4 regions of the Nesterenkonia xinjiangensis genome follow, and region 4 is predicted to be linked to each of the others. Evidence: riboswitches for the same ligand, from Rfam matches in the RefSeq annotation. Region 4 holds a riboswitch; each other region holds the start of a gene.
The links. Region 4 has a riboswitch for S-adenosylmethionine ahead of HNR09_RS10700 (methylenetetrahydrofolate reductase). Riboswitches for the same ligand answer to the same signal wherever they lie in the genome.
Positions count from the first base shown of each region.

Region 1 (5,252 bases), 390 kb from region 4:
CAGGGCGAAGGAGGTCACGAAGACCAGAGTCAGCAGCGCCGCTCCCACCACAGGAGCGGCGGGGTTGATCATCGCGGCGAGGATGCCCACGATCATCGGACCGAAGACGAAGGTCACCTCGTCCGCCGCCGACTCATAGGCCATGGTGCGGCTCAGGGTCCGGTTCTGCCGGGCGATCGGAAGTCGCCGCAGAATGATCCCGACCAGTCTGGTACGAGACATCGGCGGGATCTGCGGGGTGGTCGCGCCGATGAGCAGCGCGGAGATCAGCACGGCATAGTCCGGCAGCGGGGAATAGGCGACCCAGGCCATCACCAGCAGCGTGACCGTGCTGGCCAGCCCGGCGCAGAGGATCACGACCCGCTGCCCCCACCGGTCCGCGGCAGCGCCGACGAGCGGGGCGCACAGCACCGCACCCAGCCCCACCATGGCGGAGGTCAGCCCGCCCAGCCCCAGCGAGCCACGGGCGGAGACCACCAGTGTCAGCACCCCGACGACGATCATCGCGTAGGGGAAGCGCGCGATGAGCGCCACGGGGAAGTACGACGGGCCGGCCGCACGGAACAGGCTGGGGCCGTCATCGTGGAGCCCTGGGCGGGGCCCGTCCTGGCGGTCGGATTCGAGAGTTGTCATCATCACGCACCTCCTGCAGCGCACTCACTGATGCAGTGCCGCCTTGGCGCGCTGCTCGACGAGCGCCACCAGGTAGATACACAACTTGACGGAAATTGCCGGACCGGACGGTGTGAGGCCGTCCAGGCCAGCAGGACAGTCTACACGGTACGACGGCGGGCCGGAGAGTCGGGGTACATGCCCGAGAGAAGCGCGCCCGCGGCGTCGCGTGGCTTCCCGATCCAGGGAAAATGGTGGCCGGAGAGCATCGGACTGGAGTTGACCTCAAGCACGCGAGGGGCGTCCCCTTCGCCGTCGCGGGGCAGCAGCATGTCGAGCCCCACCAGTCGGAGGCCCGGGATCGCCCGCACGACCTTCTCCGCCATGTCGACCTCCTCTGCAGTCAGGTCATCAGTGGCGTCCATGGCGTCACCCCCACTGTGGATGTTCGAGTTGCGGCGGATCCAGACTCGCTGGCCCTCCGCAGGGACCATGCTCTCCGTGAACCCCTGCTCAGCCATCACCGACCGGCTGATGTCATCCAGCGGAACGTCCCAATGCACCGGGTTCTCCAACACCGCACGGGCGATGTTCTTGTGCGCCACGAGGTCGGCCACCGTGTGTTCCCCGTCACCGTCGACATGAGCCGGGATGCGTCGCGTGGCGGCCACCACCTTGCCATGCACCAGGAGCACACGGTGCTCCACGCCGGGCACGAACTCCTCCACCAGTACGCCCTCCGCAGCTGCGCCGACGGCGCTGAACGCCTCGCGGAAGGCGGCGCGGTCACGAAGGTCCAGGTGGACCTGCTCGCCTTCGCCTCCGTCGCTGGGCTTGATGACCACCGGCAGGCGGGGCTCGGCCCATTGCCAGGCCAGCTCAACATCCCTGGCTGAGAACACGGCGTTGTGCGGCGCCGGGACATCGTAGGTGCGGAGCAGACGGCTCGCGACGTCCTTGTGCAACGTGCAGCGGCGGGCCAGCGAGTTGTTGATGTTGGACCGGGCGGCGTCGAACCAGATGCGCCGGCCCTTCCACCGCATGGTCAGTCTGCTCTTCTCATCCGGCGCGATCTCAATGTCCCGGGCGAGAGCCTCCTGGGCGATGAGTGCATTGGTCAGACCGTGGGCGATGCCCAGAGACTTCAGGTGCTTACGAGTGGATGTGAGGTCCATGTGCTTCTTCCGGTCCGGCGTTCACAGGGCAGCCCCACGGGTGGAGTGACGCGGGCTCTTTGCCGACTCTACTGTCCCTGGTCCGCAGGGATGTGTTGCTCAGGAGGCGGAGGAGGAGACCTGCACCTGGACCGGCACCGGGTTGCGGAAGATGTCCATCACCGGGCAGTGCTCGTCCACAGTCCGCTGCAGCTCCACATAGCGTTCTGAGCTCTCCGGGCCGGTGAGCGAGACCTTCAGCCGGACCTCGGAGAACCCAGGCCGGACCTCGTCGGCTCCTCCGAGGAGACCTCGGACGTCGAGGTCACCCTCGGCCTCGATGCTGATGTCCTCCAGCTCGATCCCCAACTGCTGGGCGTAGAGCCGGTAGATCACGACCTGGCAGGAGATGAGCCCGGCCAGGGCGGCCTCCACCGGGCTGGTGCCGGCATCGTCGCCGGCGAGCGCGGCCGGCTCGTCGAGGACGAACTCATGCCGCCCGGAGGTGATCCGGGTGGCGACCGATCCGATGCCCTCCCCACGGGCGCGGAACACCAGCCCCGCGTGTGCCGGGTCCTGGTCGATGCGGCTGCTCCAGTCGCGTCCGGCCTTCTCCAGGCGCTGGGCGCGATCCTGGGCCTCCTGCTGCGTGTCGGTGTCGATGCTGGCGTACTGAGTCATGCGCTGGCCTCTCGATCTGCCTCGCGCCGCATCCGCCGCGGCGCTCTCCTGACGCCGGCCGGGGACCCGGCGGCGTCGAATCGTCCCCTGGGGGCACCCCGGTGCAGAGTGAGGGTTGCCGCCCCGCCGGCCAGGTCCGTGATGGCGGGTGCTCGTGATTCCTTCTCGAGCATCTCTGCCGCCGCGCCCCGGTGCAACGGTGATGTCACAGGGCGTCATCGGCCGCGGCTTCCGATGCATCGATTGGGCGATGTGATCGCTTTTGGACGCCGATTCGGGCCTCAGAAGCGTGCAAATCGCCCAATCGATGAAGTGGACGGGCTGGGGCACCTGGCGGCGGGCGGCGGAAGTCGTCAGGTCCCCACGTAGGCGGCCAGGTGCTGCCCGGTCAGCGTGGCCCCGGCCCCGCGAGCCGACTCCACCAGCTCCGCGGGCGTCCCCTCGAAGACCACCCGGCCGCCGTCGTGACCGGCCCCGGGGCCCAGATCGATGATCCAGTCCGCGTGGGCCATCACCGCCTGATGATGCTCGATCACGATCACCGTGCGGCCGGCGTCCACCAGCCGGTCCAGCAGCCGCAGCAGCTGCTCCACGTCGGCCAGGTGCAGGCCGGTGGTGGGCTCGTCCAGGATGAAGGTGCCGCCGTCGTCGCCAATGTGGACCGCGAGCTTGAGTCGCTGCCGCTCTCCTCCGGAGAGTGAGTTCAGCGGCTGCCCCACGGTCAGGTACCCCAGCCCGACGTCGGAGAGTCGCTGCAGGATCTTCCCCGCCGCGGGGATCCGGGACTCTCCCGCAGAGAAGAACTCCAGGGCCTCGTCCACGGAGAGGTGCAGCACTTCGCTGATGTTCTTCCCGCCCAGAGTGAAGTCCAGCACCGCGGCCTGGAACCGGCGGCCCTCGCACTCCTCGCAGGGCGTCTCCACCGTCTCCATCACGCCCAGCTCAGTGAAGACCACCCCGGCACCCTTGCAGGTGGGGCAGGCACCCTCGGAGTTCGCGCTGAACAGCGCGGGCTTGACCCCGTTGGCCTTCGCGAAGGCCTTCCGGATGGGGTCCAGCAGCCCTGTGTAGGTGGCCGGGTTGGAGCGTCGCGACCCCTTGATCCCGGCCTGGTCCACCACCACGACGCCGTCCAGCCCGGCGACGTTGCCGTGGATCAGCGAGGTCTTCCCCGACCCGGCCACCCCGGTGACCACGGTGAGCACGCCGGTGGGGATGTCGACATCGACCCCGGTGAGGTTGTTCTGCGTCGCCCCGCGGACCTCGATGACGCCGTCACGCGTCCGCCCGGCCTCCTTGAGGCGGGCGCGGTCGTCGAAGTGGTTCCCGGTCAGGGTCCCGGCGGTGCGCAGCCCGGCGAGATCGCCGGCGTAGACCACCTCCCCGCCCCCGGAACCGGCCAGCGGGCCGAGGTCGATGATGTGGTCCGCCACCGCGATCGTCTCGGGCTTGTGCTCCACCACCAGGACCGTGTTTCCCTTGTCCCGCAGGCGCAGCAGCAGGTCGTTCATTCGAGCGATGTCGTGCGGGTGCAGCCCGATGGTGGGCTCGTCGAAGACGTAGGTGACATCGGTCAGCGCCGATCCCAAGTGTCGGATCATCTTGGTGCGTTGGGCCTCACCCCCGGAGAGCGTGCCGGCGGGCCGATCCAGGCTCAGATAGCCCAGCCCGATCTCCACGAAGGAGTCCAGGGTCTCCCCCAGGGTGGTCAGCAGCGGACCGACGGAGGGCTCCTCGAGCCCGCGGACCCAGGCGGCGAGGTCGGAGATCTGCATGGCGCAGGCCTCGGCGATGCTGATCCCGGCGATCTTCGAGGAGCGGGCCGCAGCAGTGAGCCGGGTGCCCTCGCACTCGGGGCAGGGGGTGAAGGTGACCACCCGGTCCACGAAGCGGCGGATGTGGGGCTGCATCGCCTCACGGTCCTTGGACAGCATCGACTTCCGGATCTTGGGGATCAGCCCCTCATAGGTGAGGTTGATCCCCTCGACCTTGATCTTGATCGGCTCCTGGTGGAGCAGGATCTCCTGCTCCTCCGCAGTGTATTCACGGATCGGCTTGTCGAGATCGAGCCCGCTGCCGCGGAAGAGCCGTCCCTGCCAGCCGTCCATGCTGAACCCCGGGACCGTGAGCGCACCCTCGGAGAGTGACTTCGTGTCGTCATAGAGAGCGGTGAGGTCGAAGTCGCTGACCGTGCCCCTCCCCTCGCACGTCGGACACATCCCGCCGGTGATGGTGAAGTCCCGGCGCTCCTTGACCTTCTTGCCGTCCTTCTCGAAAGTCACCGCCCCGGCGCCGCTGATCGAGGCCACGTTGAAGGAGAAGGCCTGTGGCGAGCCGATGTGCGGCTCCCCGAGTCGGCTGAACAGGATCCGCAGCATCGTGTTCGCGTCGGTGGCGGTGCCGACGGTGGACCGCGGATTCGCCCCCATGCGCTCCTGGTCCACGATGATCGCCGTGGTCAGCCCGGCGAGGTGGTCGACGTCCGGGCGCCCCTGGCTGGGCATGAAGCCCTGCAGGAACGCACTGTAGGTCTCGTTGATCATCCTGCGGGACTCGGCGGCGATCGTGCCGAAGACCAGCGAACTCTTCCCGGAGCCGGAGACCCCGGTGAAGACGGTCAGCCGTCGTTTGGGGATCTCCACGCTGATGTCCCGCAGGTTGTTCTCCCGGGCGCCGGTGACGCGGATGAGGTCATGGGCGTCGGCGGGCGGGAGGCCGACGTCGTCGTCGATGCCGGCTGGGCGGGCGGCATCGCCGGCGCGGGAGGGCTGATCGGTGGAGGTCGACGTCGTCATGGGGTCTCCT
Region 1 covers NZ_JACCFY010000001.1:1,960,740-1,965,991, reverse strand. Annotated here, with positions in the region: gene HNR09_RS08975 (MFS transporter) at 1-636, opposite strand, end outside; gene HNR09_RS08970 (ATP-grasp domain-containing protein) at 774-1,787, opposite strand; gene HNR09_RS08965 (OsmC family protein) at 1,887-2,447, opposite strand; SAM riboswitch class IV at 2,488-2,607, opposite strand; gene HNR09_RS08960 (excinuclease ABC subunit UvrA) at 2,801-5,242, opposite strand.
Region 1: another riboswitch for S-adenosylmethionine. It lies ahead of HNR09_RS08965 (OsmC family protein); the one in region 4 lies ahead of HNR09_RS10700 (methylenetetrahydrofolate reductase).

Region 2 (5,252 bases), 160 kb from region 4:
GTCCATCGACGATCCGCACCACCGCCGAACACTCACGACGCCCGCTGTCCGCGGGACCACCGTCGCGGGTGCCCTGGCCCTGGTGGTGACGCTGCTGGCGCCGTCGTCGGCCTGGGCCGACACTCCCGCAGACGACCCTGCCGAGTCAGGGGGACAGACCGCCGAGGAGCTCGAGTGGCAGGAGATCACCTTCGGGCAGTCCACCGACCTGGACTTCTCCTCCAACGTGATGCCGGAGAAGGTCGGGGTCAACCACGCCGACCCGGACGAGCCGGGCACCATCGACGGCGAAGTCTTCATGGAGAGCCGGGGCGGCAAGCTCGCCCCCGGCCATGACGGACTGACCTTTTACCACGTCACCCTCGACCCGAACGAGCACAACTTCGTGCTCGAGGCCGAGGTCACGGTCCATCAGCTCGGCCCCGAGACCGGCGCGAGCCCCAACGGGCAGGAGGGTGCAGGCCTGATGGTCCGCGACCTCAACGGCGGCCCTCGTCAGGACCCCATGCTGGAGGGTTTCGAAGAGGTTCCGGCCGCCTCGAACTACGCCTCCTCCACAGTGCTGCGCCAGGGACCGGTCGGCATGACCCGCACCGGGGTGACCGAGCCGTGGGGGACTGTCGGATCCGAACGTCGCGCCACGAACCTCGGCGGGCACGGCCTGACGATCGACGAGCCGGTGACCATGCGGCTGGAGCGCACCGACGACTCGTTCGTGATGTCCACGACCTCCACGCATCTGGACGAGCCGGAGACCCACACCCACGAGCTCGACGGGGCGGACTGGGTCCAGGACATCGAGCCCGACCTGATGACCGTGGGGTTCTTCGCCTCACGGAATGTGGCGGTGACCTTCTCCGGGGCCTCACTGACCCTCAGCGACGCCGACACCCAGCCCCGTCCGGAGCAGCCTGAGCCGGTCACCCCGGTCTCCTTCGACCTGCGTGCTCCTGAGCACTCCGGCTCCACCAGCTACCCCTTCGCCGCCTCGGCCGGCCATCCGGGCACCGTGGACGTCGCCGTCGACGGGGAGACGGTGATCTCCGGGGAACCCATCACCGCCGAGGATGAGCTCACCGCGCAGCTTGACCTCCCGGAGGGCACCAGCACGGTCAGCTCGACCTATCACCCTGCGGAGGGCCCCGACCTGACTCCGATCACCCGCAGCGTCGAGGTCACCGTCCGGGAGTTCCACGACGCCCCGCTGATGGTCTCGCCCGACGGCACGCCGGACGGGGAGGGGACGGAGCAGAGCCCTCTGGACGTGCACACGGCGGTCCAGCACGTGCTGCCCGGTCAGACGGTGGAGCTGCTGGAGGGCGAATACCAGCCCGAGAGCACCATCTCGCTCAGCCCGGCCTACTCCGGCACCGTGGAGGAGCCCAAGACCCTCACCGCCGCCGAGGGCGCACAGGTCATCGTGGACGGCCGGTCCGCGCTGCAGCAGATCATCCGGCTCGACGCCGACCACTGGGTCGTCTCCGACCTGGAGCTCACCCGCTCGGCCGGCAACGGGCTGCGCTCCTCGGGATCGCACAACGTCGTCGACTCGATGATCTTCAGCCACAACGGCAACTCCGGCTTCCAGCTCTCCGGCGGCGGAGCCCCGGAGGACTGGCCCGCCGAGAACCTCATCGTGGACTCCGAGGCCCATGACAACCGGGACCCGGCTGACATCAACGCGGACGGCTTCGCGGCCAAGCTCGGGGTCGGCCCGGGCAATGTGTTCCGCGGCAACGTGGCCCACCACAACATCGACGACGGCTGGGACCTCTACAACCGCACGAACGAGGGCCCCAACTTCCCCATCACGATGGAGGGCAACATCGCCCACCACAACGGGCAGCTCTCCGACGGGTACAACGCCGGCTCCGGCATCGGCACCGGATTCAAGGTGGGCGGAGAGGGGCTTCCCGTGGACCATGTGCTCACCGGAAACCTGGCGTACGCGAACAACCTCGACGGCTTCTCCGACAACTTCAACCCTGGCCGGCTGACGCTGACCAACAACACCGCGGTGGACAACGTGCGGTACAACTACATCTTCCGCACCAACCCGTACTTCGAGCCGGAGGACCAGGGGATCTTCCGCAGCAACCTCTCAGTGCACTCCGGGGGCGACGGCCGGGCGGATCAGATCGCCGGAGACGTCGATTCCAGCAACGTCCTCTTCGACGGAAGCCGTTCACAGGCCGAGGGCGGCAAACGGCTGGTCCTGCCGCGGGATCTGGTCTCCATCGTCCCGCCCGGGGAGTATGAGCGGGACGAGGACGGTTCGCTGATCTGGGGTGACTTCGCGAAGCCGACCTTCCGTTCCATCCTGGTCGACGGCGGCGACGACGGCGGCCCCATCGGCGCGGTGGAGCCCGCGCCGCATCCGGGAGGGCGGGGCTGACAGAGTGCTGGGGCGTGCCGGGGTGCGGGGTGATCCGCGCCGACGGTGACATGCGAGGACACAGACTTGCCGGATCGTGGGGATCAGGGCACACTATGGGGCAGGTCAAGAGTGCCAGCGTCAAACCCCGGTTTGCTGGCCGGCAACCCTCCAGTTCGCGGTGGGGTGCCCCGGGTGACGACCAGGCCCTGCCGCCCATGCGGTGGGGCAAGCGCGGGCCATCACACATCACAGTGCGGCCCACCACCATGTCCTTCGCGACAGGGCCGCCACGCGGTGCAGTCTCTCGGGTCTTCGTGCCCGGAGTCTCTCCGATGCCGGTCCTGGCCACGCGACCGCATTGAACGGAGACACGTCCCATGACGACCACAGAGACCCCCAAGGCCCCTCGATTCGAGACTCAGCAGATCCACGCCGGTGCATTCCCGGACCCGGTGACCGGCGCCCGGGCGCTGCCGATCCAGCAGACCACCTCCTTCGTCTTCCCGAGCACCGAGGCCGCGGCCAAGCGGTTCGGCCTCGAGGAGCTCGGGCCGATCTACTCGCGGCTGACCAACCCCACCCTCGAGGCGGTGGAGAACAAGATCGCCGCACTCGAGGGTGGTGTCGGTGCGCTGCTGGTCTCCTCCGGCCAGGCGGCCGCCACCCTGGCGCTGCTGAACATCGTCGAGACAGGCGGGCACATCGTCGCCTCGCCCTCCCTGTACGGCGGCACCCAGAACCTGTTCAAGCACACCCTGCCCAAGCTCGGGGTGGAGGTCACCTTCGTGGAGGACCCGGATGACACCGAGTCCTGGAGGGCCGCGATCCGGGAGAACACCGGGGCCTTCTTCGGTGAGGTCGTGGCGAACCCGCGCGGAGACGTCCTCGACCTCGAGGCCGTCGCGGCGGTGGCCCACGAGCATGGTGCCCCGCTGGTCGTGGACAACACGCTGACCAGCCCCTATCTCATCCGCCCGATCGAGCACGGAGCCGACGTCGTCATCCACTCGGCCACCAAGTTCCTCGGCGGGCACGGCACCGCGATCGCCGGGGTGATCGTCGACTCCGGCGGCTTCGACTACACCCGGTACCCGGACAGGTTCCCCGGCTTCAACACCCCGGACGAGAGCTACCACGGCCTCGTCTACGGCCGGGACCTCGGTGCCGACGGCGTCTTTGGGGTCAACCTGTCCTACATCCTCAAGGCACGGGTGCAGCTGCTCCGTGACCTCGGCCCCTCCCTCTCGCCGCACAACGCCTTCGAGATCAACCTGGGCCTGGAGACCCTGAGCCTGCGCGTGGAGCGTCACGTGCAGAACGCTCAGCGGGTGGCTGAGTACCTGGAGGCGCACCCGGCGGTCAAGCGGGTCAGCTACCCGGGCCTGGCCTCGAGCCCTTGGTTCGAACAGGCGCAGCGGTACCTGCCCAAGGGAGTGGGCTCCGTGCTGGCCTTCGAAGTCGACGGGGGCGCCCCGGCCGGCCAGGCCGTGGCCGACGCCCTGGAGCTGCATTCTCTGGTGGCCAACGTCGGGGATGTCCGTTCCCTGGTGATCCACCCTGCCTCGACGACCCACCGCCAGCTGACCGAGGACGAGCAGCGTGCGGCCGGCGTCGTGCCTGGTCTGGTGCGTCTCTCGGTGGGGCTGGAGCACATCGAGGACATCCTCGCCGACCTCGAGCAGGCCCTGGCCAAGGCCGTCCCGGCCGGTGCCGACGGTCCGCAGAGTGAGAAAACGCCGGCCTCCGAGCCTGCTCCGGTGGGCTGAGGCTAACCTGAGAGACCACTGCGTCTCATCCACACCCGCCTGACCGTCATCGCCCAGCCGACCCGGACCGACACAGGAGTTCCCGCCCCATGACCGCCCAGGTGCTCACCGCGACACCGCGTCCCGCCGGTGCGCTCGCCATCGTCGACGTCGGCGAGCACACCTTCGAGACCGGAGGCACCCTGCCGCAGGTGCAGCTGGCCTACGAGACCTGGGGGACGCTCAACGAGGCACGGGACAACGCGATCCTGGTCGCGCACGCCCTCACCGGTGACACCCACGTCGCCGCCACCGACGCCGACCCGGCGCCGGGCTGGTGGGAGGGTCTGCTGGGGCCGGGGCGACCCATCGACACCACACAGTGGTTCGTGGTCGCCCCGGCGATGGTCGGCGGATGCTACGGGTCCACCGGGCCGGCCTCGCCGGATCTGGAGGGCCGCCCCTGGGGCTCGCGCTTCCCCTTCACCACCATCCGGGACTCCGTCGAGCTGGAGGCCCGGCTGGCCGATCACCTCGGGATCGCACAGTTCCGCACGGTCATCGGTGGATCCATGGGCGGGGCACGCGCTCTGGAGTGGGCGGCCACCTTCCCGGACCGGGTGCGAGGTGTGGCGGTCTACGCCTGCGGCGCCGCGTCCACCGCCGAGCAGATAGCCTTCGGCCAAGCGCAGATCAAGGCCATCGAGAACGACCCGCACTTCGCCGGCGGAGACTACTACGGCGGTCCGGCTCCTGAGGAAGGGCTCGGGCTGGCGCGGCGCATCGCCCACATCACCTACCGCACCGAGTATGAGCTCGGGGTCCGGTTTCAGAGGGAGCCGCAGGGCCAGGAGGATCCCTTCGCCTGGGCCGCCCGTCGGCGAGGCCGCTATCAGGTGGAGTCCTACCTGGACCACCAGGCCCGCAAGCTCGTGGGCCGCTTCGATCCCAACGCCTACATCGTCCTCACCGAGGCGCTGATGAGCCACGACGTCGGCCGCGGTCGCGGCGGCGTCGCCGCGGCGCTCTCCCAGGTCACCGCCACGCCGTTCATCGCCGCCGTGGAGTCGGACCGGCTGTACCTGCCTGAGCAGTCCCGTGAGCTGGCGCAGCTGCTGCCCGGAGAGCCC
Region 2 covers NZ_JACCFY010000001.1:2,514,123-2,519,374, forward strand. Annotated here, with positions in the region: gene HNR09_RS11350 (right-handed parallel beta-helix repeat-containing protein) at 1-2,395, shown strand, start outside; SAM riboswitch class IV at 2,499-2,615, shown strand; gene HNR09_RS11355 (O-acetylhomoserine aminocarboxypropyltransferase/cysteine synthase family protein) at 2,755-4,143, shown strand; gene metX (homoserine O-acetyltransferase MetX) at 4,233-5,252, shown strand, end outside.
Region 2: another riboswitch for S-adenosylmethionine. It lies ahead of HNR09_RS11355 (O-acetylhomoserine aminocarboxypropyltransferase/cysteine synthase family protein); the one in region 4 lies ahead of HNR09_RS10700 (methylenetetrahydrofolate reductase).

Region 3 (5,252 bases), 340 kb from region 4:
GATCGCGATCAGCAGGATCAGGAACGGGAAGGACCGGACCATGTTGACGATTCCGCTGACCACTGCGTGGGTGCGCGGCGTCGGGGCGATGCCGCCGGGGGCGTGGAGAAAGAGCCAGATCCCCAGCGGGGTGCCGAAGAGCACCGCCAGCGGGATGGCCACGCCGATCATGACGAAGGTCTCGAGCATGGCCTGGACCAGCTCGGGCTGGAGCTCGATGAGGCGTTCCATCAGCGGGGACCCCCTTCGGACGAGGCTGTCGCGGCGACCAGCCCGGAGGCGGTCCTGGGTTCCCGCCCGGACGCCGGCGGATCAGCGCCAGGTCCCTGGTCGGCGCCTTGATCGGCGCCCGGGTCAGCGCCCTGGTCAGCGGCAGACGGCTCGGAGCCGGCGCGCACGCCGCCGCCCCGACGGTCCACGGAGATGCCGTCGCTGACCAGGTAGCGACCGATGGAGGTCCGCGGGGCGAAGCCCTCACGCCGCAGCTCGGCGGCGTGGAACTGCTCGACCACTCGGCCGGACTCCATGACGGCGACGTGGTCGGCCAGGGCCTTGATGACCTCCATCTCATGGGTCACGATGACCACGGTGATGCCCAGCTCGCGGTTCACATCGGCGAGGTACTGCAGCACGGTGGCCGTGGTGAAGGGGTCCAGGGCCGAGGTGGGCTCGTCGCAGAGCAGCACCTCCGGGCGGGTGGCCAGCGCGCGGGCGATGGCCACGCGCTGCTTCTGCCCGCCGGAGAGCTGTGCGGGGTAGACCTTCGCCTTCTCGGTGATGTCGACGATCTCCAGCGCCTCCGCGGCGCGCTCACGACGCACCCTGCGGTCCCTCTCCCCCGCGAACTTCAGGGAGAGCTCCACGTTCTGCGCAACGGTCAGGTTGTTCACGAGGTTGAAGCCCTGGAAGATCATGCCGATCTGGTGGCGAGCGCGGCGCAGCGCCTCGCCTCCGAGCCCGGTGAGCTCCGTGCCGCCCACGCGCACCTCCCCGGAGGTGGGGCGCTCGAGCAGGTTGATGTTGCGCAGCAGGGTGGACTTGCCGGCCCCGGAGAATCCGATGATGCCCTGGATGCTTCCGCGGGGGATCTCCAGGCTGACGTCGTCGACGGCATGGATGGGGTCCTTGCCCCGTGCGGCGGGGAAGGTCGTGGACACATGGCGCAGTGAGATCATCGGGCATTCTCCATCGTCTCTGGCGTTAGCACCGTTCCCCGGTCCGCGCCGTGATGGCGTGGCTGCTCGGGAGGTTGCTGCGACGTCGTCGAGCCAGATCTCTCAGTCGCTCTGGATGGTGTGGCGAGCACCAGACTACGCGCTGTCGATGAACACTCGTCAAATCTCATCGATAAGTTCATGTCACGAGGCGTAAGAATGTACGGACATCTGCGAGGTCGCCGGATGGGCGACAGCACGGTCACCAGGCCTGATGTCTCCATGTGTCACTCCCCGAACATCCCTTTGATCGTGCTGCGCTGCGCGCGTACCCTGGAGCGACGAAACCATCCCGAGCGGCCGAGAGATCTGGCTCGACGACGCCGCAGCAACCTTCGGACGTGCTCCGCCTCTCTCGGCGGACGCCTCAGAAAAGGTGCTACCGCCAGGGCCGATGGGAGTTGATCAGCCATGAGCACAGCACTGGCCACCGACGAGAGCCGCCCGATCCCCGTGGAGGCCGCCGTGCACCACACCACCGCCGACGCCGTAGCCCGCCGCGTGCCCACCAGCCTGGTCGGCATCGATCCGCTGGAGCTTCGTGAGGCCTTCGGCCATTTCCCCCAGGGGGTGGTCGTGGTGGCCGCCGAGGTGGACGGACGCCCTGAGGGCCTCGTCGCCTCCACGTTCACCGTCGGGGTGTCCTTGGAGCCGCCGCTGGTGACCGTGGCGGTGCAGCACAGCTCGACCACCTGGCCGAAGCTGGCCGGTGCCGGCGCCGAGCTGGGGATCTCCCTCGTCGGCCACGGGCAGTCCGCCCTGTGTCGGAAGATCGCCTCCAAGGACCGGGAGAACCGCTTCGCCGGCCTCCGCGTGACCACCGGCGAGGGCGGTGCGGTCACCCTCGACGGCGCCCCGGTCACCTTCACCACCCGCATCCACGATCAGGTCCGCGCGGGTGATCACGACATCATCGTGCTCGAGCTGCTGGACCTCGCCGTAGAGGACCAGTCGCAGGCACTGGTGTTCCATCAGAGCGAGTTCAAGGCCCTCGGTCCGCTCGACGCCGACGCCTGAACCGCGGGCCGCGCCTCTGCGGCTCCCCTCCTCCGGCGACGTCTCAGTGATGTCTCATACTGTGACATCGCCGTTGCCCAGGCGGCGCGGTTGTGCGTAGGGTTGAAACTGCCACCATCCCGAGCGGCTGAGAGATCTGGCTCGACGACGCCGCAGCAACCTTCGGATGTGCCGATCGGCCGTTTGTGCCCGGCGCATCAGAAAAGGTGCTACCGCCAGGATCGATGGGAGAGATATTCCTATGGGTTCCTCTGCACCCACACTCGCAGCACGCGAGTCTGACCTGCACACCTCGGCACACTCCGGCGGCACCGCCGTGCTGGACCGCCCCGCCGCCGCGCCCACCCACTCGCTGGACGTGCAGCTGCGTGGAGTGGGACGCAGCTTCGACGGCCGCACCGTGCTGCGCGACGTCGACCTGCACATCTCCCCCGGTGAGGTGGTCGCCATCCTGGGCGCCTCCGGCTGCGGGAAGTCCACCCTGCTGCGCGCCGTGGGCGGTCTCGACGCCGGCTTCTCCGGCGAGGTCGTCATCGACGGCGCCGGGGTGCACACCTATGACGAGCGGACCGCCGTCGGCTTCCAGGAGCCGCGCCTGCTGCCGTGGCGCTCGGTGCATCGCAACGTCTCACTGGGTCTGCCCCGCACGGTGTCCAAGGCGGAGGGCCGGGCCCGGGTGGACGAGCTGCTCGAGCTCGTCGGCCTGGCCGACCGTGCCCAGCTGCGCCCCCGGGAGATCTCCGGAGGGATGGCCCAGCGCGCCTCGTTGGCCCGGGCGCTGGCCCGCCGCCCCGGAGTGCTGCTGCTGGACGAGCCCTTCGGCGCCCTGGACGCGCTGACGCGCCTGAAGATGCAGGACCTGCTGCTCGACGTCCACGCCCAGACCGGCACCACGGTGCTGCTGGTGACCCACGACGTCGACGAGGCTCTGCAGCTCGCCGACCGCATCCTGCTGCTGGGCCCGGACCCCTCCGACGCCGCCCGCGAGGGGGCCACCGTCTCGCGGCTGCTCACCGTTCCGGGCAGCCGCCCGCGAGATCGCGCCTCCGCCGAGCTGGCCGCCCTGCGCGGCGAGCTGCTCACCGGCCTCGGCGTCGACGCCCACGCCCACTGACCTCTGCCCCGAGCTCCGGGAGCCTCCGGAGATGACCCACGCTCGGCCGCACCAGTCCGGCCCCAGCCGGGTGGACCCTGCCGGGTCTGCCAGCCGGGATGCGGACGGAGCGGCACCCGACACCGCACGAAAGGCCGCTTCATCACATGCCCAGTCTGACCAGCACCTCCCCCAGCCCTGCCCGCGCCACCATCGGCCGCACCTCCCGCGCTGCGGTCGCCGGCCTCGCCGTCACCCTGATGGCGGCCGGCTGCGTGGAGGGCGAGGGCTCCGGCGACGCCGCTGACGGCGAACTGGCGACCCTCAGCATCGACTTCGCCACCTACAACCCGCTCAGCCTGGTGATGATGGAGCACGGCTGGCTCGAGGAAGAGCTGGCCGATGCCGGCACCGAGGTCGAGTGGATCCAGTCCCACGGCTCCAACGACGCCAACGAGAAGCTGCGCGCCCAGGCCATCGACATCGGATCCACCGCCGGCTCTGCGGCGCTGCTGGCCCGGGCCAACGGCACCGAGATCCACACGATCCTCGTCGAGAACCAGCCCGAGTGGGCCGCGCTGGTCACCTCGCCGGACTCCGGGATCTCCTCGGTCGAGGATCTGGACGGCGCCTCCGTGGCCGCGACGCTGGGCACCGACCCCTACTTCTTCCTCGTCCAGTCCCTGAAGGAGGCCGGCCTGGAGATCAGCGACGTCGACGTCCAGAACCTCCAGCACGCCGACGGACGGTCCGCCCTGGGCAACGGGGACGTCGACGCCTGGGCCGGTCTGGACCCGATCATGGCCGGCGCAGAGGCCGACGGCGAGGAGCTCTTCTACCGGAACGTGGACTTCAACACCTACAGCGTCATCAACGCCACCGAGCCCTTCATCGAGGATCACCCTGAGGTCGCCCAGACCGTCGTGGATGTCTACGAGCAGGCTCGGCAGTGGGCGCTGGAGAACCCCGAGGAGACCGCGGAGATCCTCGCCGAGTACGGCAACATCGATCAGGAGGTGGCCGAGACGGTCATCCAGGAGCGCTCCAGCTTCGACGTCGACCCCGTCCCCGGCCAGGCCCAGCACGACGTGCTGGAAGAGGTCGGCCCCATCTTCCTGGACACCGGGGACGTCTCCACCCAGGAGAGCATCGACGAGGCGCTGGAGACCCTGTTCCACCCGGAGTTCGCAGAGAATCGTGACGCCACCGAGGCAGAGGGCGCCGAAGGCGAGGCGACCATCATCGAGGATGATGAGTGATGAGCCAGACCCTGCCCGATGATGCCCGGACTCGGACCGAGGCGGGCCGTTTCCAGGAGGAGGCGCCGGCCCAGGTCGTCGGTGAGCGCGGCTCCTCGGCGCCCCGTCCGGTCACCGGCCCGGTGAGCCCCCGTGCCGGGGTCCCGGCTCGCGTGCGCCGGATCCCGGGCGGCCGGTTCCTGCTGGGCGCGCTGGTGCCGATCGCTCTGCTGGGTCTCTGGTACGGCGTCGCCGCGGCCGGGGTGTTCTCCGCCGTGCAGCTGCCGGCCCCGCAGACGGTGCTCAGCGCCGGGGCGGAGCTCTTCGAGCGCGGCGAGCTCTACCAGCACATCGCGATCTCCGTGCAGCGTGTGCTGATCGGCTTCGGCATCGGCGCCGGCCTGGGCCTGGCGCTCGGCTCGGTGCTGGGGCTCTCCAAGGTCGCCGACACCCTGCTGCACCCCACCATCGGGGCGTTCCGCGCCGTGCCCTCGCTGGCGTGGGTGCCGCTGCTGATCCTGTGGATGGGCATCTACGAGGACTCGAAGGTCACGCTGATCGCGATCGGCGCCTTCTTCCCGGTCTTCACCGCCGTGCATTCCGCGCTGCGCCATGTGGACCCGCACCTGGTGGAAGCCGGCCGCGCGTTCGGCTACCACGGGCTGCGGCTGCTAGTCACCGTCCAGCTGC
Region 3 covers NZ_JACCFY010000001.1:2,016,649-2,021,900, reverse strand. Annotated here, with positions in the region: gene HNR09_RS09215 (methionine ABC transporter permease) at 1-231, opposite strand, end outside; gene HNR09_RS09210 (methionine ABC transporter ATP-binding protein) at 231-1,175, opposite strand; SAM riboswitch class I at 1,183-1,297, opposite strand; SAM riboswitch class I at 1,499-1,615, shown strand; gene HNR09_RS09205 (flavin reductase family protein) at 1,626-2,231, shown strand; SAM riboswitch class I at 2,343-2,462, shown strand; gene HNR09_RS09200 (ABC transporter ATP-binding protein) at 2,473-3,345, shown strand; gene HNR09_RS09195 (aliphatic sulfonate ABC transporter substrate-binding protein) at 3,492-4,583, shown strand; gene HNR09_RS09190 (ABC transporter permease) at 4,583-5,252, shown strand, end outside.
Region 3: another riboswitch for S-adenosylmethionine. It lies ahead of HNR09_RS09205 (flavin reductase family protein); the one in region 4 lies ahead of HNR09_RS10700 (methylenetetrahydrofolate reductase).

Region 4 (5,252 bases):
CGGTCTCCTGGGCGGCCCGCCGATGCTCCGCCTCGGCGCGACGCCGGTCCTGAGGCTCCACAGCGGTCAGTCGGCTGCGGACGGACTCCACGTGCACCTGCGGGTGCTGCTCCCGCAGACGGCGCCGAGCGGCGTCGTCGGCGCGCAGGCCCTCCAACGCGTCGGCGCCTCCGGTGAGGTGACCTGCCAGGGCCAGCACCTCGCCGACCTTCTGGTCCGCGAAGGCCAGCCAGCCGGCTACCTGCGGGTCCAGCTGGGTCTCTCGGGCGGCGTCGTGGGGCACGTGCTGCAGGGACGTGGAGCTGCTGACCGTGAGCGGACCCTGGTGACGTTCCCCCAGGGTGTCCAGCAGCGCGGCGGCGCGGGAGACATCCGTGCGCCAGACGTTGAGGCCACCGACGACGCCGGCCGCGAGGGTCGTGCCGGCCAGCGGCCGCAGCGCCTCTGCGGAGGGGAGTGCGCCGCGCTCCAGATCGATGCCGACAGCCTCCACGGCAGTTCCGCCCAGGGCGGCCAGGGCGTCGTCGCCTGCGGTGCCGTAGCTGACGGGCACGAACAGCGCGGGCCGCTCGGTCAGCCTCCCCAGCTGCTCGTAGGCACTGCTGATCCCGGCGATGACCTGCTCCCGGGGGATGTCCCAGCCGTCGGAGGACAGCACCGGCTCCTCCAGCTGGATCCAGGCGGCTCCGGCCTCGTGCAGGGCGCCCAGCAGGGCCGCGTAGGCGCCGACCAGCTCCTCGAGCCGGTCGAAGCGAGCGGCCTGGGAGGTCTCAGCGGCGGCGCCGACGGACTTGGCCAGCACCAGGAAGCTGACCGGGCCGAGCAGGGTGGGGCGGGGCAGGGGTGCCGCGCCCACAGTGCGCTCCGACTGCTCGGCGAGCGCGCGGAACGCCCGGAACCGGTCGGCGAGGGCCGTGGCCTGCGGAGCGAAGGCGACGTCGGCCTCGATCTCCGGGACGTAGTAGTGGTAGTTGGTGTCGAACCACTTGGTCAGCTCCAGCGGCTCCACCTCGGAGGTCCCGCGGGCCAGCGCCGAGATCAGCGTCAGACCCTCCGGGGCGTCAGGGGCGACGGCGGCGAATCCGGCGTCGCGGAACCGGCGGGGGACCAGACCCAGCAGGACCGAGGCGTCGAGGACCTGATCGATGACGGCGCCGTCGGCGGGGACCGCGGAGTCCTCCTCCAGGCCCAGACCCACCAGATGGTCCAGGGTGCGGCGGCGGTGGGAGCTGATCGCCTCGATCAGTGCGGCGACGTCCCCGCCGCCCCAGTGGGCCTCCAAGGCCTTCTTGATCTCACGGTCGGGACCGATGCGCGGATAGCCGAGCACGGTGGGGGGCAGTGCGTGGGTGGGCGGTGCGGTGGTCATGGTGACTCCTTGTCGATGTGTCAGGGCAGGTCGTGCCTGGGCGGGATGTGAGGAGGGGATGTCAGGACGGACGCCCGACGGGGTGGCTGGGCAGCGCTGCGCGTACTGGGGAGAGCGTGGCCCCGGCGTCGCGGAGCCGGCGTGCGGCCGGGTCTTCTCCGGCCGGAGGTGCTGCGGGGCCTCGGTCAGCCGGCGTCGAAGATGTTGCGCTGTCGGCGGGCGGCGTCGCGGATCCTGAGATGGTCCAGGATCGCCAGCGCCGGGGGGTGCTGGTTGAAGGTGAACAGGTGCAGCCCGGGGCAGCCGAGCTCCAGCACCGTGTCGATCAGGTTCAGCGTGGCGGCGACCCCGCGACGGCGCCGTTCGGCCGCGTCGTCGACGTCCAGGTAGTCCACCAGGTGCCGGGGCACCGGGACCCCGGTGATCTCCTCCAGTCGGCGCAGACGCCTGGGGCTGGTCAGCGGGGCGATGCCGGCGACGATCGGCAGGTGGATGCCCTGGGATCGGGCTGAGTCCACCAGCTGCGCGTAGTCCTCCGGATCGTAGAAGACCTGGGTGACGGCGTAGTCTGCGCCGGCCTCCTGCTTCTCCCAGAGGGCGTGGAGGTCGGCGGCATGATCCCGATCCGTGCCGGAGGGCGGATACGCGGCCACTGAGACCGAGACCGGCCGAGCTCCGGGCCCCTCAGGCGGGGACAGCCGCTCCTGCTCGACCTCGCGGACCAGCTCGACGACCTCCGCGGCACGGTTCAGGCCTCCGGGCTGGTGGATCCACTCCTTGCCGCCGTCGGGCGGGTCGCCGCGCAGCGCGAGGATGTCCCGGACTCCCAGGTCCAGCAGCTCGGTGATGGAGCCGCGGAGCTGGGAGGAGGTGCTGCCTGCGCAGATCAGATGCGCCATCACCGGTGAGGGCGTGGTGCGCAGCAGGTGGCGGATGACCTCCACGTTCGCGCCCTCGGGCTGGTTGTGCCCGTGGGTGACGGAGAAGTAGTCCGGGGCGGCCTCGGCCATCAGCTCGATGCTGCGCCAGGGATCCCGACCCGCGGTGGCGGGGCGTGGCGGGAAGACCTCGAAGGAGATCAGCGACCTCCGCCGAGTGCGCTGGACCAGGACGGATGTGGTGTGGGACGGGTCCGACGTCGCAGGCGGCGTCAGACGGACGGCGCCCGGAGAGGGCGTCGAGACAGGCATGGAGAGTCCTCCGTGTTGGCGTTCATCATCGTTCATGAGGCGCCACAGGGAGGCTTCCCCTGCGCCGTGCTTGCCGCTGAAGATAAAGCCATCTCAGTGAAGATGGCCGGTGCGGCCGGATCGTCATCTGGGGCACCCCGTCACGCGGGAAAGGGTTGCCGACCGGCCAAGCCAGAGCTGTTGTGACCGGTTCTCGTGATCCATCTGTGCCTGTGACGTTAGCACGGGGGCGCCGGGTCGGAAACCTGCGACGGGAACAATGACGATATATGAACATATTGAGCACTCGCGGATGAGGTGGCGACGCGGCAACCCCCGCGCGCAGGTGGAGCAGGGGCGGCGAGGCTCTGCTCGCCGCTGCTCAGGGCGATCTGCGGCCAGCCCTCCGTCGCGTCAGCGGCGCCGGATAAGGTGGAGCGCATGCCCGATCGGTATCTGAAGAATGCGATGCGCCGCAACGCACGCAAGACCGTGCGCCGGTCGCTGCGCACCGCTCCCCGCGGCGGGCGTCGGGGCGGAGGGAGTCAGGGCCTCCTGTGGTGGCTGCTGGCCGTGCTCGGGGTCATCCTCATCGGCGCCGTGATCAGCTGGCTCCAGGGGCTCGGTGCGGAGGAGCCGCAGGAGCGCCCGGAGGGTGCCGAGGCCGGCACCCTGGTGCGCGTGATCGACGGCGACACCCTCATCGTGGAGCTCGACGGCCAGGACGAGCGGATCCGGCTCCTCAACATCGACACACCTGAGTCCGTCCACCCCACGGAGCCGGTCGAGTGCTTGGGACCGGAGTCCTCCGCCCACATGGAGACCCTGGTGTCGCCGGGGGACGAGGTCTTCCTGGAGTACGACCAGGAGCGCACCGATCGCTACGATCGGATGCTGGCCGGAGTGTGGGCGGATGAGGTGCTGCTCAACGTGCAGATGGCACGAGCCGGCTATGGCGCGCCGGTGCACTATCCGCCCAATGATCGGTTCCTCGCCGCGGTCGAGCAGGCCTGGGAGCAGGCGGAGGCGGACGGCGTTGGGCTCTTCGCCGCGGACCTGGACTGCGAACCGGCGCTGCCCTGACGCGGGCAGATGCCCTCCCGAAATAGGATGGACCCATGAGCAGCTCCCCGGCGCCGGCGACCCGGCGGCAGAAGATCGCCGTCGCGACAGGCACCATCGGAGTCCTGGGTGCGATCACCGCTGGCAGCTGGCTGATGATCGACGGCACCATCGACGTGGACCTCATCGGCGGCGGTTCGATCCCGGCCGGCGAGGACTGCCCCACCGGCACATTGTCCCCGGTGGTGCCCGAGCGGGTGCCGGTGATCGTGCTCAACTCCACCAATGAGCCCGGACTCGCCGGCGACGTGGCCGAGGAGCTTGCCGACCGCGAGTTCCGAGTGGCCTCCGTGGACAACGACTACTTCGCGGACACCGGTTTCCAAGCCATCATCCGCGCCGGGGAACGGGGTCTGCGGCAGGCCTACACGCTGCAGCAGCACCTTCCGGGAGCGCTGGTCGACCTCGATGATCGTGACGGCTACAGCGTCGACCTCGTGCTGGGCTCGGAGTTCGCCGGACTGACGGACTCCGAGGAGATCGAGATGGAGCCCGGGCGTCTCGACTGCTCCGGCAGTCCCGGCTGAGCCGCGACCTCGACGACGTCCGCCGAGACGCCAGCGGGCCGCCCCGAGGTTCTCGGAGCGGCCCGCTGCGGCGGCGCTGGACGAGTTCCGCGCCGCAGGATGAGGCTCAGGCTTCGGTGTTCTTCCATCGCCGGGCACGGATGAAGGAGCGCACTCCGACGACGATGTAGACGATCAGCAGCACGAAGGTGACGGTGCTGACGATGACCGCGGCAGGCCGCTCGGCGTCGCCGGCGAACAGCGCGCCCAGCTGCATCACGTTCATCGAGGTGCCGATGGCGCCCAGCAACGCCACCACCAGGGCGATGTGGATGCCGATCTTCGCGTTCTTGAAGCCGATCAGGCCGCTGACCAGCAGTACCAGGCCCAGGAAGGCCGGGATCAGAGCGGTCACACTGGCGAAGGACGTGGCGGCGTAGGCGATGATGCCGAGCAGGATGAGGATCCCGCCCAGCCCGACGGTGATGCGGGGCATGAGGCTCCTTGGTGTGAGGTCGGGAGGACGTGCTGTCCTCCATCGAGGGCCGGCCGGAGCGCCCGAAGGGTCCCTCCGGGCGGAGGCTCGGCCGAACGTTCTTCTACACAGTGTAGTAGGCCCACGCTCCAGGAGAAGTCCTGATCAGTCCGGAATCTCCGGGGTGAGCGGGAGCCAGCAGGCGGGGGAGGCGGGATGCGGAGAGCTCAGCCGACCTTGGTCCAGGTTCCGCAGGTCTCGGTGTTGAAGATCAGATGCTCGCGCGCGTCAAGGGTGATCTGCAGCGGCTCACCGAACTCCGGATCCTCCTGGGGTACGACGTCGGACTCCGTCGGTTCCACGCCGCTTCGGATGTCTCCGTAGATGTCCCACCAGCAGAACGACGTCTCCAGGTCCCAGGTCAGCTCGTAGTCGCCGGGCTCGATGTGCCCGCCGACCACGTACATGCCGGTGCCGAACTCGGTGGCCGCAGAATCTGGGTAGGTCTCCTCCAGCGGGAGCCAGTCGCCGCAGTCGACGGAGTCGAAGACGGTGCCATCCTCGAGGACCGCGATGCCGCGCTCCTTGGCGCCGGTGCGGACCACCGTGGG
Region 4 covers NZ_JACCFY010000001.1:2,354,889-2,360,140, forward strand. Annotated here, with positions in the region: gene metE (5-methyltetrahydropteroyltriglutamate--homocysteine S-methyltransferase) at 1-1,369, opposite strand, end outside; gene HNR09_RS10700 (methylenetetrahydrofolate reductase) at 1,555-2,559, opposite strand; SAM riboswitch class IV at 2,621-2,760, opposite strand; gene HNR09_RS10705 (thermonuclease family protein) at 2,980-3,621, shown strand; gene HNR09_RS10710 (LytR C-terminal domain-containing protein) at 3,657-4,187, shown strand; gene HNR09_RS10715 (hypothetical protein) at 4,294-4,662, opposite strand; gene HNR09_RS10720 (Rv1352/Rv1906c domain-containing protein) at 4,869-5,252, opposite strand, start outside.